2 regions of the Pseudoalteromonas sp. Z1A2 genome follow, and region 1 is predicted to be linked to the other one. Evidence: predicted binding sites of a transcription regulator. Region 1 holds the regulator's gene; the other holds the start of a gene.
The links. Region 1 encodes MetJ, which represses methionine synthesis genes. Its sites were predicted from a motif close to TAGACGTCTAGACGTCTA; they were not measured.
Positions count from the first base shown of each region.

Region 1 (5,494 bases):
GCTGAATCGGGGGCTAAAACAGCGCAGCCTGCATGGATTGAATTTATGAAAGCCGCACTTGAGGGAACACCTGAAGCGCCAATTGAGCCACCTGAGGGGCTTGTTTCGATTCGTATTGATTTAGCCACTGGTTTGCTAAGCCACAAAAATGACTACACCAGCCGCTTTGAATACTTCGAAAAAGGCACTGCACCGACAAAGTATGTGCTATCTCAGCCAAACGATATATTTGAAGAAGACACAAAAACCGAAGAAGAGCTATTTTAATAATATCTCTGTAATACAAAAACGGCAGCTTATTTAAGCTGCCGTTTTAATTTAAATAATCGCTTATTTTAAGTTTTGAACAAGCCAATATAAGTCAGAGTGTACACCCGCAGCGGTTACTTCTTTCCCAGCCCCAGGCCCCTGAATCACAAGCGCGTTATCACTATACCATTTGCTATTAATTACAAAAATATTATCGCCAGGTGTAAGGTTTGCTAACGCATTCCCATTGGGCACATACGTAACTCCTACTTTAGCGATAACTTCAGTTTTTGTTATATCTAATAGGCCTGTGTATCTCAGTACTGAGTTATTAGCTTTTGCTGTATCAGCATGCTCTTCAATGAACGCATCTAGCTGGGCTTTATTGTTTAGAAAGTCTTCCCAACTTCCTAGCGCAAGCTCACCGGGCATTAATGCCGATAAGCTAATATCATCAAGCTCAAGCTCTATACCTAACTCTCGGGCTAAAATAAGTAACTTACGCTGCATATCTCGTCCAGATAAATCCTCGCGAGGGTCAGGCTCTGTGAACCCCATTTTCTGTGCTTCTAATACCAACTCAGAAAAAGCAGTGGTACCATCATACTTACTACATAACCACGAAAGTGTACCCGAGAACACGCCTTCAATACGCGTAATTTTATCACCACTATTTTGCAAATCAGCCAAAGCAAAATTGATAGGTAAGCCTGCACCTACACTTGTATTATATCGCCAATGTAAATTACGTTCGCCAAGGTTACTACGAAGTGCTTTATACCAAGAAGTAGGTGCTGTACCTGCATATTTGTTAGCACTAATTAAATGACAATCTCGGTCTACAAAATCTGTATATAAAAAGCTAAACTGCTCACTTGCAGTAATATCAATTAAAACTTTATGTTCGTAGTCAAGCTCGCTTATCGCATTAAGTAATTCCGCAGCTTCATAGCTATTCGCCTCATGCTGCCATTGAGTTTTCCATTGCGATATATTTATGCCACTTGCATTAAATAACATATGTTTAGAGCGAACCAGCGCTACCAATTTAATACTAAAGTCGTCTGATAAACGCTCAAATTGTGCCGATAACTGCTCAATAAAAGCATCGCCTACATTGCCAAGGCCCGCAACTATAACGGCTATTTCTTGGCCTTTATTGATTAGCTTATCGTGTAAGGCGCTTTGTATATCGCTATCTATAAATTGGTCTGTTAGTAATAAAACATAACCATTATCTTGATGCACAAAACGCGGTTTTATAGTCTGCTCAGCTAATACTTCTAAAGCTTGCAGTTTTAATACGCTAACGTCTTGCTCAGGGGCAATAATTGCACAGCCATTTAAATTTGACTCACTAATATTAGCTCTACCAGCAAAGTAATTAATAACTTGATATGTTTGTGCAGCCGGTACTACTAAATACACTTCACCATTATGGTTAAAATGATGAAGGCTATGCTGAATAAGCTGACTAACGCTTGCGACCTCACCTTCACTTAATCCTTCAACCATTAACAAATCAACATTTTGCAGCGTGGTTATAAAACGCTTTTTCTTTGCTGAACCTTCTTTTACTATATCTGTTGGGCTTGCTTGCACATCAAAACTACTACGAACAGCTAGCTTAATATCGCTGTTTTTAAGTGGCGATAGTGTTTTTGCATGTAATACAGGGTTACCCAAACGAGCTAATATATTAGCTTGTCCGCGACAAATTTTGCCGTACTTAATCGCTTTTTTTACCTTACGAGGATCAGTGCTAAACACTCCCTGTGTATCGGTCCAAATACATACTTGCTTAGCATTACAGTAATTTGCAAGTAGTGTTGCACTATAATCGCTACCGTTGCGTCCAAGTGTTACGGTCTCACCTTTCGTATCAGCGGCAATAAACCCAGTAACAACATTTATCTTATTAGGCAAAATTGACTGTCGACATTGCTGCGCATTTTGCGCATGCATTAATTCACCATCGTTCAAGGTAAAAAGACTACGGGCATCTTGAGCACACGCCTCAATATTTAACTGCTGTAAATAAGTAGCGAGTAAACGTGCTGACCACAGTTCCCCATGCGCAAGTAACGCAGCCTCTTTCAACTGCTCAGCTTGAGCAAGTTCTGCAATATTACTAAGCTCGGTATTTAGTGTTCTAAGTGCGCAGCGCTTTAAATCAGCTTGTAATAACTGCTCAATTAAATCGCTTTGATGGTTATTTAACTGCAGTAAAATATCAGCGACAGCTTGCGTGTCTTGCAGCTGATAACTTTGCCACAACGACACAAGTGTATCTGTAGTCTTACCTGCAGCAGATACCACAACACAGTCGCCCGGCTGAGTATGCCCAATAATTATTTTAGCTACGCTTTGATAGCGCTCACTAGAGCTTAAGCTTGAACCACCAAATTTATGTACACAATTGACCATATTTATACCAATTCGCTTAATTAAGTTGTCTATTTTGAGGTAAGAAAACCGTATCGATAACAAGGCAAAAATTTCGTTATTTAGTTGTTCTATATTAGGAATTTTTAACGATGTTATCGTGCGGTTTAATCCCTCAAATTGATTAGGTATTATTGCGGATTGGTATTACTTACCAAAGCGCTGGACGGGCTACACTTAATTTAACGTTTCCACCAGAAGTGCCTGCACCTTTGCCTACACGGCCAACATTTTTATTTTGCCCTGGTTTTACAAGTTCAAATACTCGTTCAAAGTCAGCTATTAAATCGTGTATATCTTCAATCCCAACCGAAATACGAATAAGCGTATCGCCCACACCCGCCTCTAAACGTGCCTTTGCCTCCATGCCTGCGTGCGTCATAGTTGCGGGGTGACAAATTAAACTCTCTACGCCACCTAGTGACTCAGCTAAACTAAACGTTTTAAGACTAGTTAAAAATGCTGCAGCGTCGTTTATATCGCCTTTAATATCAAAACTAACCATGCCACCAAAGCCAAGTTGTTGTGCTTTAGCAAGCTCATGTTGAGGATGTAACTCAAGTCCTGGATAGTAAACTTGGCTTACAAAATTGGAGCTTTCAAGGTACTTAGCTATTGCTAGCGCATTTTCTTGGTGCTGCCTTAAGCGCACATTTAAAGTACGTAGACCACGAAGCGTTAAATAACTATCAAAAGGGGCGCCCGTAATACCGATATTATTTGCCCACCAAGCAAGCTCATCACCAAGCTCTTGTGTTGCAGCAATAACAGCGCCGCCCACTACATCTGAGTGCCCGTTAATATATTTAGTAGTTGAATGCACCACAATATCTACACCAAACTTAATAGGGTTTTGTAAGGCAGGAGACAAAAACGTGTTATCTGCGGCAACCAATGCACCGCATTGCTTAGCAACATCGGTAACCGCTTTAATATCGGTTAAACGAAGTACTGGGTTACTTGGAGTCTCTATCCAAATAAGCTTAGGTTTAATTGCTAAAATTTGTTGAAGGCTTTCTTCTTTTGTTAAATCTAATACTTCAAGCTTCAATAGTCCGCGTTTTTGTAACGATGTAAATAAACGATAGCTTCCACCATAACAATCATGTGGAATTACTAACGTGTCGTCACTGTTAAGTAGCTGAGTAGCTAAATGCACGGCAGCCATACCAGTGGCCGTAATTATGCCACGAGCGCCACCTTCAAGCTTAGCAAGCGTCTCAGCTAAAATATCACGATTAGGATTACCGCTACGACCATAATCATACTCACGCTTAGTATCAAAGTCGGCAAACGAATAAGTAGTCGATAAATAAATTGGCGGTACCACCGCACCATGATGTTTATCAGCATCAACGCCGTTACGTACAGCAATGGTTGCTTTGTTTTTTTCGCTCATATTCGTCACCTGATTAATTTGGATGTTTAGACGTCCAAAAGAGTAAGTTATCCGTTTTGATAAGTCAAAGTATTTTAAAGCTCTAGATGGCTATAAGTAGAAGGAGCCTCTGCGAATAACACATTTTAGCTCACAAAAGTGTGCTTATCTTTACACTCACAATAGGCTTATTAAGATAGATCGGTATCTATTATTTGACTATCTTTTTTAAATCGATAGAATTTCACGCATATTTACACGCTTTTTATACCGTGTGAGAAATTAATAATCTGAGGCAACGATACATCTTATGGCTAAATGGAATGGTGAGTATATTCACCCATACGCAGAACACGGTAAAAAATCAGAGCAAGTTAAAAAGATCACCGTTTCGATCCCGCTAAATGTATTAAAGGTATTAACTGACGAACGTACACGTCGTCAAATCAATAACCTTCGCCATGCTACAAATAGTGAATTGCTATGTGAGGCATTTTTGCATGCTTTTACTGGCCAACCTTTACCAAATGACGATGACTTACGTAAAGATAACGCCGAAAAAGTGCCAGAAGAAGTTAAAAAAATAATGCAAGAAATGGGTCTAGAAGTACCCGTTTTAAACGAAGAATAAATATTACAAAGACAAAAAAACCTCAGTAATTACTGAGGTTTTTTTATGTCTAAATTTTATTGCATAGCTCTACTGTATAGATTTACTGCATATAATTTTCTGGCAAATCAATTTGCGCAACACCTGACTCAACAGCAGCTAGGGCAACAGCTCTTGCTATACGCGGCAGTAAACGAGGGTCCATTGGTTTTGGTATAATATACTGTGCACCAAACTCTAATTTATCTACGCCTGCTGCTTTTAAAACTTCTGCAGGTACAGGCTCTTTAGCAATACTACGGATAGCCTCAACTGCAGCAATTTTCATTTCATCGTTAATAGCGCTTGCACGCACATCAAGCGCACCACGGAAAATAAACGGGAAACATAAAACATTGTTAACCTGATTAGGGTAATCAGAGCGCCCTGTTGCCATAATTAAATCGTTACGTGCGCCGTGCGCAAGTGCAGGATCAATCTCAGGATCTGGGTTTGAACATGCAAACACAACTGGTTTTTCAGCCATTAGCTTTAAATCTTCAGCCGCTAATAAGTTAGGGCCAGAAACACCTACAAACACATCAGCATCTGCAATTACATCTTGCAATGTACGCTTATCGGTATTGTTAGCAAAAAGCTGTTTATATTCATTTAAATCATCGCGGCGGGTATGAATAACACCTTTGCGGTCAAGCATATAAATGTGTTCGCGCAGTGCTCCGCACTTAATCAACAGCTCCATACACGCAACAGCGGCAGCGCCTGCACCTAAACATACAATAATTGCATCTTCAATTGACTTACCTTGTACT
Region 1 covers NZ_WTKX01000009.1:72,901-78,394, reverse strand. Annotated here, with positions in the region: gene GQR47_RS08480 (PBP1A family penicillin-binding protein) at 1-267, shown strand, start outside; gene metL (bifunctional aspartate kinase/homoserine dehydrogenase II) at 331-2,676, opposite strand; gene metB (cystathionine gamma-synthase) at 2,846-4,093, opposite strand; gene metJ (met regulon transcriptional regulator MetJ) at 4,383-4,703, shown strand; gene GQR47_RS08460 (malic enzyme-like NAD(P)-binding protein) at 4,786-5,494, opposite strand, start outside.

Region 2 (5,494 bases), on a different contig from region 1:
CAGTAGGGAACACATCGATTGCTGCACCACTTAGTTTTTTCTCTGTAAGCGCTTCTGCAAGAGCATCAATATCAACAACAGTTCCGCGTGATGCATTGATCAAAATAGACCCCTGCTTCATAACTGCAAGTTCTGCTGTACCAATAAGGTTTTTAGTTTGCGGTGTTTCTGGTACATGTAAGCTAATAATATCAGAGCGTTGTAACAGCTGAGTAAGGTTATGAACTTGTGTTGCATTGCCCAGTGATAACTTATCTTCGATATCGTAAAACTCCACGTTCATACCGATATTTTCAGCCATAATACCTAGCTGAGTACCAATGTGACCGTAGCCAATAATACCTAATGTTTTACCACGTGCTTCAAACGAACCATTTGCTGTTTTTAACCAGCCACCACGATGAGCCGCTGCATTACGCTCTGGAATACCACGTAATAAAAGTAGAATTTCGCCAAGTACAAGTTCAGCAACTGAACGAGTATTAGAAAATGGAGCGTTAAATACAGCAATACCACGTTCGCGTGCTGCATCTAAATCAACTTGGTTTGTACCAATACAAAAACAACCAATAGCAACTAGCTTTTCAGCTGAGTCTAATACAGCTTGGTTAATATGAGTACGAGAACGAAGTCCTACAAAGTGAACATCTTTAATGCGCTCTTTAAGCTCGTCCTCAGGTAAGGATGTTTTAACGTAGTCGATATTGCTGTAACCGTTACGTTTTAGCGTTTCAACAGCGCTTTGGTGAACACCTTCAAGCAAGAGAATTTTAATTTTGTCTTTTGCTAACGATACCTTACTCATAACCTCATCCTATTTAATTTGTGGCCCATTTTTGGTACCGATAATCACTTTATCAGCACCTCGCATCGCAAATAGGCCGTTGGTAACTACGCCAACAATTGAATTGATTTGTGTTTCAAGTTGTTTGGCATTGGTAATTTTTAAGTTAAATACATCTAATATAACGTTACCATTATCGGTAACTACGCCTTGGCGATAAACAGGGTCACCACCAAGTTTTAATAATTCTCGTGCAACGTAGCTGCGCGCCATTGGAATAACTTCTACCGGAAGCGGGAAGTCGCCCAATGTATCTACCAGCTTTGTGTCATCAACAATACACACAAACTGTTTTGCAACTGCTGCTACTATTTTTTCACGTGTTAGCGCTGCGCCGCCGCCTTTAATCATTTCGTTTTGAGCGTTTATTTCGTCAGCGCCGTCAACGTATACATCTAAAGCATCAACGTTATTAAGTTCAAACACTTCAATACCTAACGCTTCCAAACGTGCAGTTGACGCTTCTGAGCTTGATACAGCGCCTACAATAGTGTCCTTTACTGAGCCAAGGGCATCAATAAAGTGATTAACAGTAGAGCCTGTACCGACACCTACAATAGTGTTTTCTTTTACAAACTCGAGTGCTGCCCAAGCAGCTGCTTTTTTTAATTCGTCTTGTGTCATTGCTTTGTGCTCATGTATGTCAGAAATATGCGGTTAGTAACCAAAATTAAATGTTACCAACAGTATGTTTTATCTGGGGTGATAATGGTTTCAAGTGGTACGTCCCATGACTCGATTGGTAGAGCATCAGCTTTTTGGCATTCATGTGCAAGGCCAATTAGTTGTGGTTTTTGCCAATTTTGTTCGTGTAAACGCGCCAATGTCCGGTCGTAAAACCCACCTCCCATTCCTAGGCGATTACCTTGTTTATCAAATGCCACTAATGGCATAAGGAGGTAATCAAGCGCTGGTAATGGGCATATTTGAGAGCAGTTCAGCTTAGGCTCCAAGATACCATAGCGATTTGCCCTCATGGGTGAGTTTTTCTCATAGCGCTGAAATAGTAAATTAGCGCCATTGAATGGGTGTATTATAGGTAGATAAACAGCATGGTTTAAGTTCCATAATTCTTTAATTAACAATGAAGTGTCTAGTTCTCCGTCGTTACTTAAATAAATGGCAATATGCTTTGAATTCGTTGTATTTTCGCTTTTTAAGTGTTGAATAAAATTCATTTTTAGCGATTGCGCAGCAATTATTTGCTGATTATTTGACAAGTTTTTACGGGTGTTACGAATTTCAGCTCTTATTTGTGCGCGTTTATTGCTCATTAAACTAATTAGCCATTTTTAAAAAGAGAATAAATCGGGAAAAATTAAAAAAACAGCCAGTACGACTAGCAAAATGGTGGCAGTTGCAATCAATGAATATAAAAGTAAGTTACTGCGTTTTTTAGGAGTAGCTAAATCCTCATCTAGCATTAGGTCGTCATTTTGCCATTCGTCTACACTTTCGTCTGGTGTATTTAATTGAGCTTCAGGAAGGCGTTGCTCTAGCTCATCTAGCTTTTCTTCAAGGCGTATTAAGCTGCTAGTGATGTAATCAAGTGCATCAAAAATACGTTCATCACGTTGGTTGTTATTTGCAGCTGCGGGGGAGCTATTTTGAATCGCATTTGAAACAGCTTGCAGCTTACTTTTAATACCTAGGCTTGCTAATAACTTAGTCTGTTTTAACGCTTTGTCTTTATCGCTTGGCGCAAACAGCGGCTTACCTTTAAAAAAAAGAGCTACTTTTTCATCTGACGTTTTTAATTTTGCAGCTAAGTTTGCGCACGCTGTTTTTATGTCAACGTTATCGGCAAGTCCTGCAAATATAACGCGAAAGTTATCGGCCATTTAACTATCCCTAAAGCTTTTATAATGAAATGAGTATATACCTAAAGTACAAAAGAATTCGAGGTTGATTTTATAGTTATTTTGTAGACGTACTACAAACAATGTAACTGATAAGTTTTAGATACAAAAACGGCCCTATTAAGGGCCGTTTTTAATTTACTTCAACACTTTTAGCTTAAAGGCCAGCAGCTGCACGAAGTGCATCAGCTTTATCTGTACGTTCCCAAGGGAATTCGTCACGACCAAAGTGGCCGTAAGCCGCTGTAGGAAGGTAGATAGGGCGCTCTAAATCAAGCATTTGAATTAAGCCGTAAGGGCGCAGGTCAAAGTGTTCACGAATAAGCTCGATTAAACGGCTTTCTTCTAACTTGCTTGTACCAAACGTTTCAACGCTGATAGATGTAGGCTCTGCAACACCGATTGCGTAAGAAACTTGTAATTCACATTTATCAGCAAGGCCAGCCGCAACTACGTTTTTAGCAACGTAACGTGCAGCGTATGCAGCTGAGCGGTCAACTTTTGATGGATCTTTACCAGAGAAAGCACCACCACCGTGACGAGCCATACCACCGTATGTATCAACGATGATTTTACGACCTGTTAAACCGCAATCGCCCATTGGTCCGCCAATTACAAAGCGACCCGTTGGGTTAATGAAAAATTTAGTCGCGCTTGTAATAAGCTCTGCAGGAAGTACCGGCTTGATGATAGTCTCCATCACCGCTTCTACTAAATCTTTTTGCGAAATGTCTTCGCTGTGCTGAGTAGATAGTACTACTGCATCAATACCTACTGGCTTACCATTTTCGTATGCAAAAGTAACTTGAGATTTTGCATCTGGACGTAACCAGTTAAGCTCGCCGCTTTTACGTACTTGCGCTTGGCGCTGTACTAAACGGTGTGAGTAAGTAATTGGCGCAGGCATTAGTACTTCTGTTTCGTTACATGCGTAACCAAACATAAGACCTTGGTCGCCAGCACCTTGTTCTTCTGGGCTAGTACGGTCAACACCTTGGTTAATGTCAGGAGACTGTTTACCAATAGTGTTTAAAATTGCACATGAATCTGCATCGAAACCCATGTCTGAATGCGTGTAGCCAATTTCACGTACTGTTTTACGTGTAATTTCTTCAATATCAACCCATGCGCTAGTAGTGATTTCACCACCAACCATAACCATACCTGTTTTTACGTAAGTTTCGCACGCAACACGGGCATGAGAGTCTTGCTCTAGGATAGCATCAAGTACCGCATCAGAGATTTGATCGGCGATTTTATCCGGATGACCTTCAGAAACTGATTCAGAAGTAAATAAATGTTTTGCCATTGTATTTCTGCTCACAAATATTGCGCTTCACAAACGTCGGTATTAGCGCTAAAAAATTAAGGGGCGTATTTTATCGAAAACAAAACACCTTGCATAGTGTTTTTACGCCTAGACGTCTAAATAAAATTACTAATAACTTTTTGGTCTTAAAAAATATTCATAATGCCTCACTTTTATAGGGTTTTTAATTGCACACAGCCCCCACAATAAGTAAGAATGGTCGATATAAACAAACCCAAGTTACTTGGGTGCATAAACAAACACATAAATACCCGCGCAAATACACATAAAGGTAGGAGAATTCATGCCATCTCGCAAAGAACTTGCAAATGCTATTCGCGTCTTGTCAATGGACGCAGTACAAAAGGCCAAATCTGGTCACCCTGGAGCCCCTATGGGCATGGCTGATATCGCAGAAGTATTATGGCGCGATTATCTAAAACACAACCCAACAAATCCAGAGTGGGCTGACCGTGACAGATTTATTCTTTCAAACGGCCACGGTTCAATGCTTATCTATTCTCTATTGCATCTAAGTGGTTACGACTTACCACTGGACGAAATTAAAAACTTCCGTCAAATGCATTCTAAAACACCAGGTCACCCTGAATATGGCTATGCACCAGGAATCGAAACTACTACGGGTCCATTAGGTCAAGGGATCACAAATGCCGTAGGTATGGCAATTGCTGAAAAAGCGCTAGCTGCGCAGTTTAACCGTGAAGGTCACGATATTGTTGATCACTTTACCTATGCATTTATGGGCGATGGCTGCCTTATGGAAGGTATTTCTCATGAAGCTGGTTCACTTGCAGGCACATTAGGTCTGGGTAAACTTGTTGCATTTTGGGATGACAACGGCATTTCAATCGATGGTGAAGTAGAAGGTTGGTTTACAGATGACACGCCAGCTCGCTTTAAAGCATACGGTTGGCATGTAATTAGTGGTGTTGATGGCCACGACAGCGATGCTATAAGTGCTGCAATTGCAGAAGCTAAAAGTGTTACCGATAAACCATCACTAATTTGTTGTAAAACAATTATTGGTTACGGCTCACCTAATAAATCTGGTAGCCACGATTGTCACGGTGCACCACTAGGTGATGACGAAATAAAAGCGTCTCGCGAATTCTTAGGTTGGACTGGCGATGCGTTCGAAATTCCTGATGATATTTACGCACAATGGGATAGCAAAGAAAAAGGTCAACAGCTTGAATCAAGCTGGGACGAAAAATTTGCAGCATACGCAAAAGCATACCCAGAGCTTGCAGCTGAATATAAGCGTCGTATTAATAACGAACTGCCTGGCGATTGGGCTGAAAAATCTCAAGCGTACATTGAGCAATTACAAGCAAACCCTGCAAACCCAGCGTCTCGTAAAGCATCGCAAAATGCATTAAACGCATTTGGTCCGTTATTACCAGAATTTATGGGTGGCTCAGCCGATTTAGCAGGCTCAAACTTAACAATTTGGGATGGCTC
Region 2 covers NZ_WTKX01000018.1:45,534-51,027, forward strand. Annotated here, with positions in the region: gene serA (phosphoglycerate dehydrogenase) at 1-805, opposite strand, end outside; gene rpiA (ribose-5-phosphate isomerase RpiA) at 815-1,468, opposite strand; gene GQR47_RS13155 (5-formyltetrahydrofolate cyclo-ligase) at 1,522-2,118, opposite strand; gene GQR47_RS13160 (hypothetical protein) at 2,137-2,685, opposite strand; gene metK (methionine adenosyltransferase) at 2,861-4,012, opposite strand; gene tkt (transketolase) at 4,317-5,494, shown strand, end outside.
Region 2: a site for MetJ is predicted at 4,114-4,131, ahead of metK (methionine adenosyltransferase). Genes of this name have one in related genera too.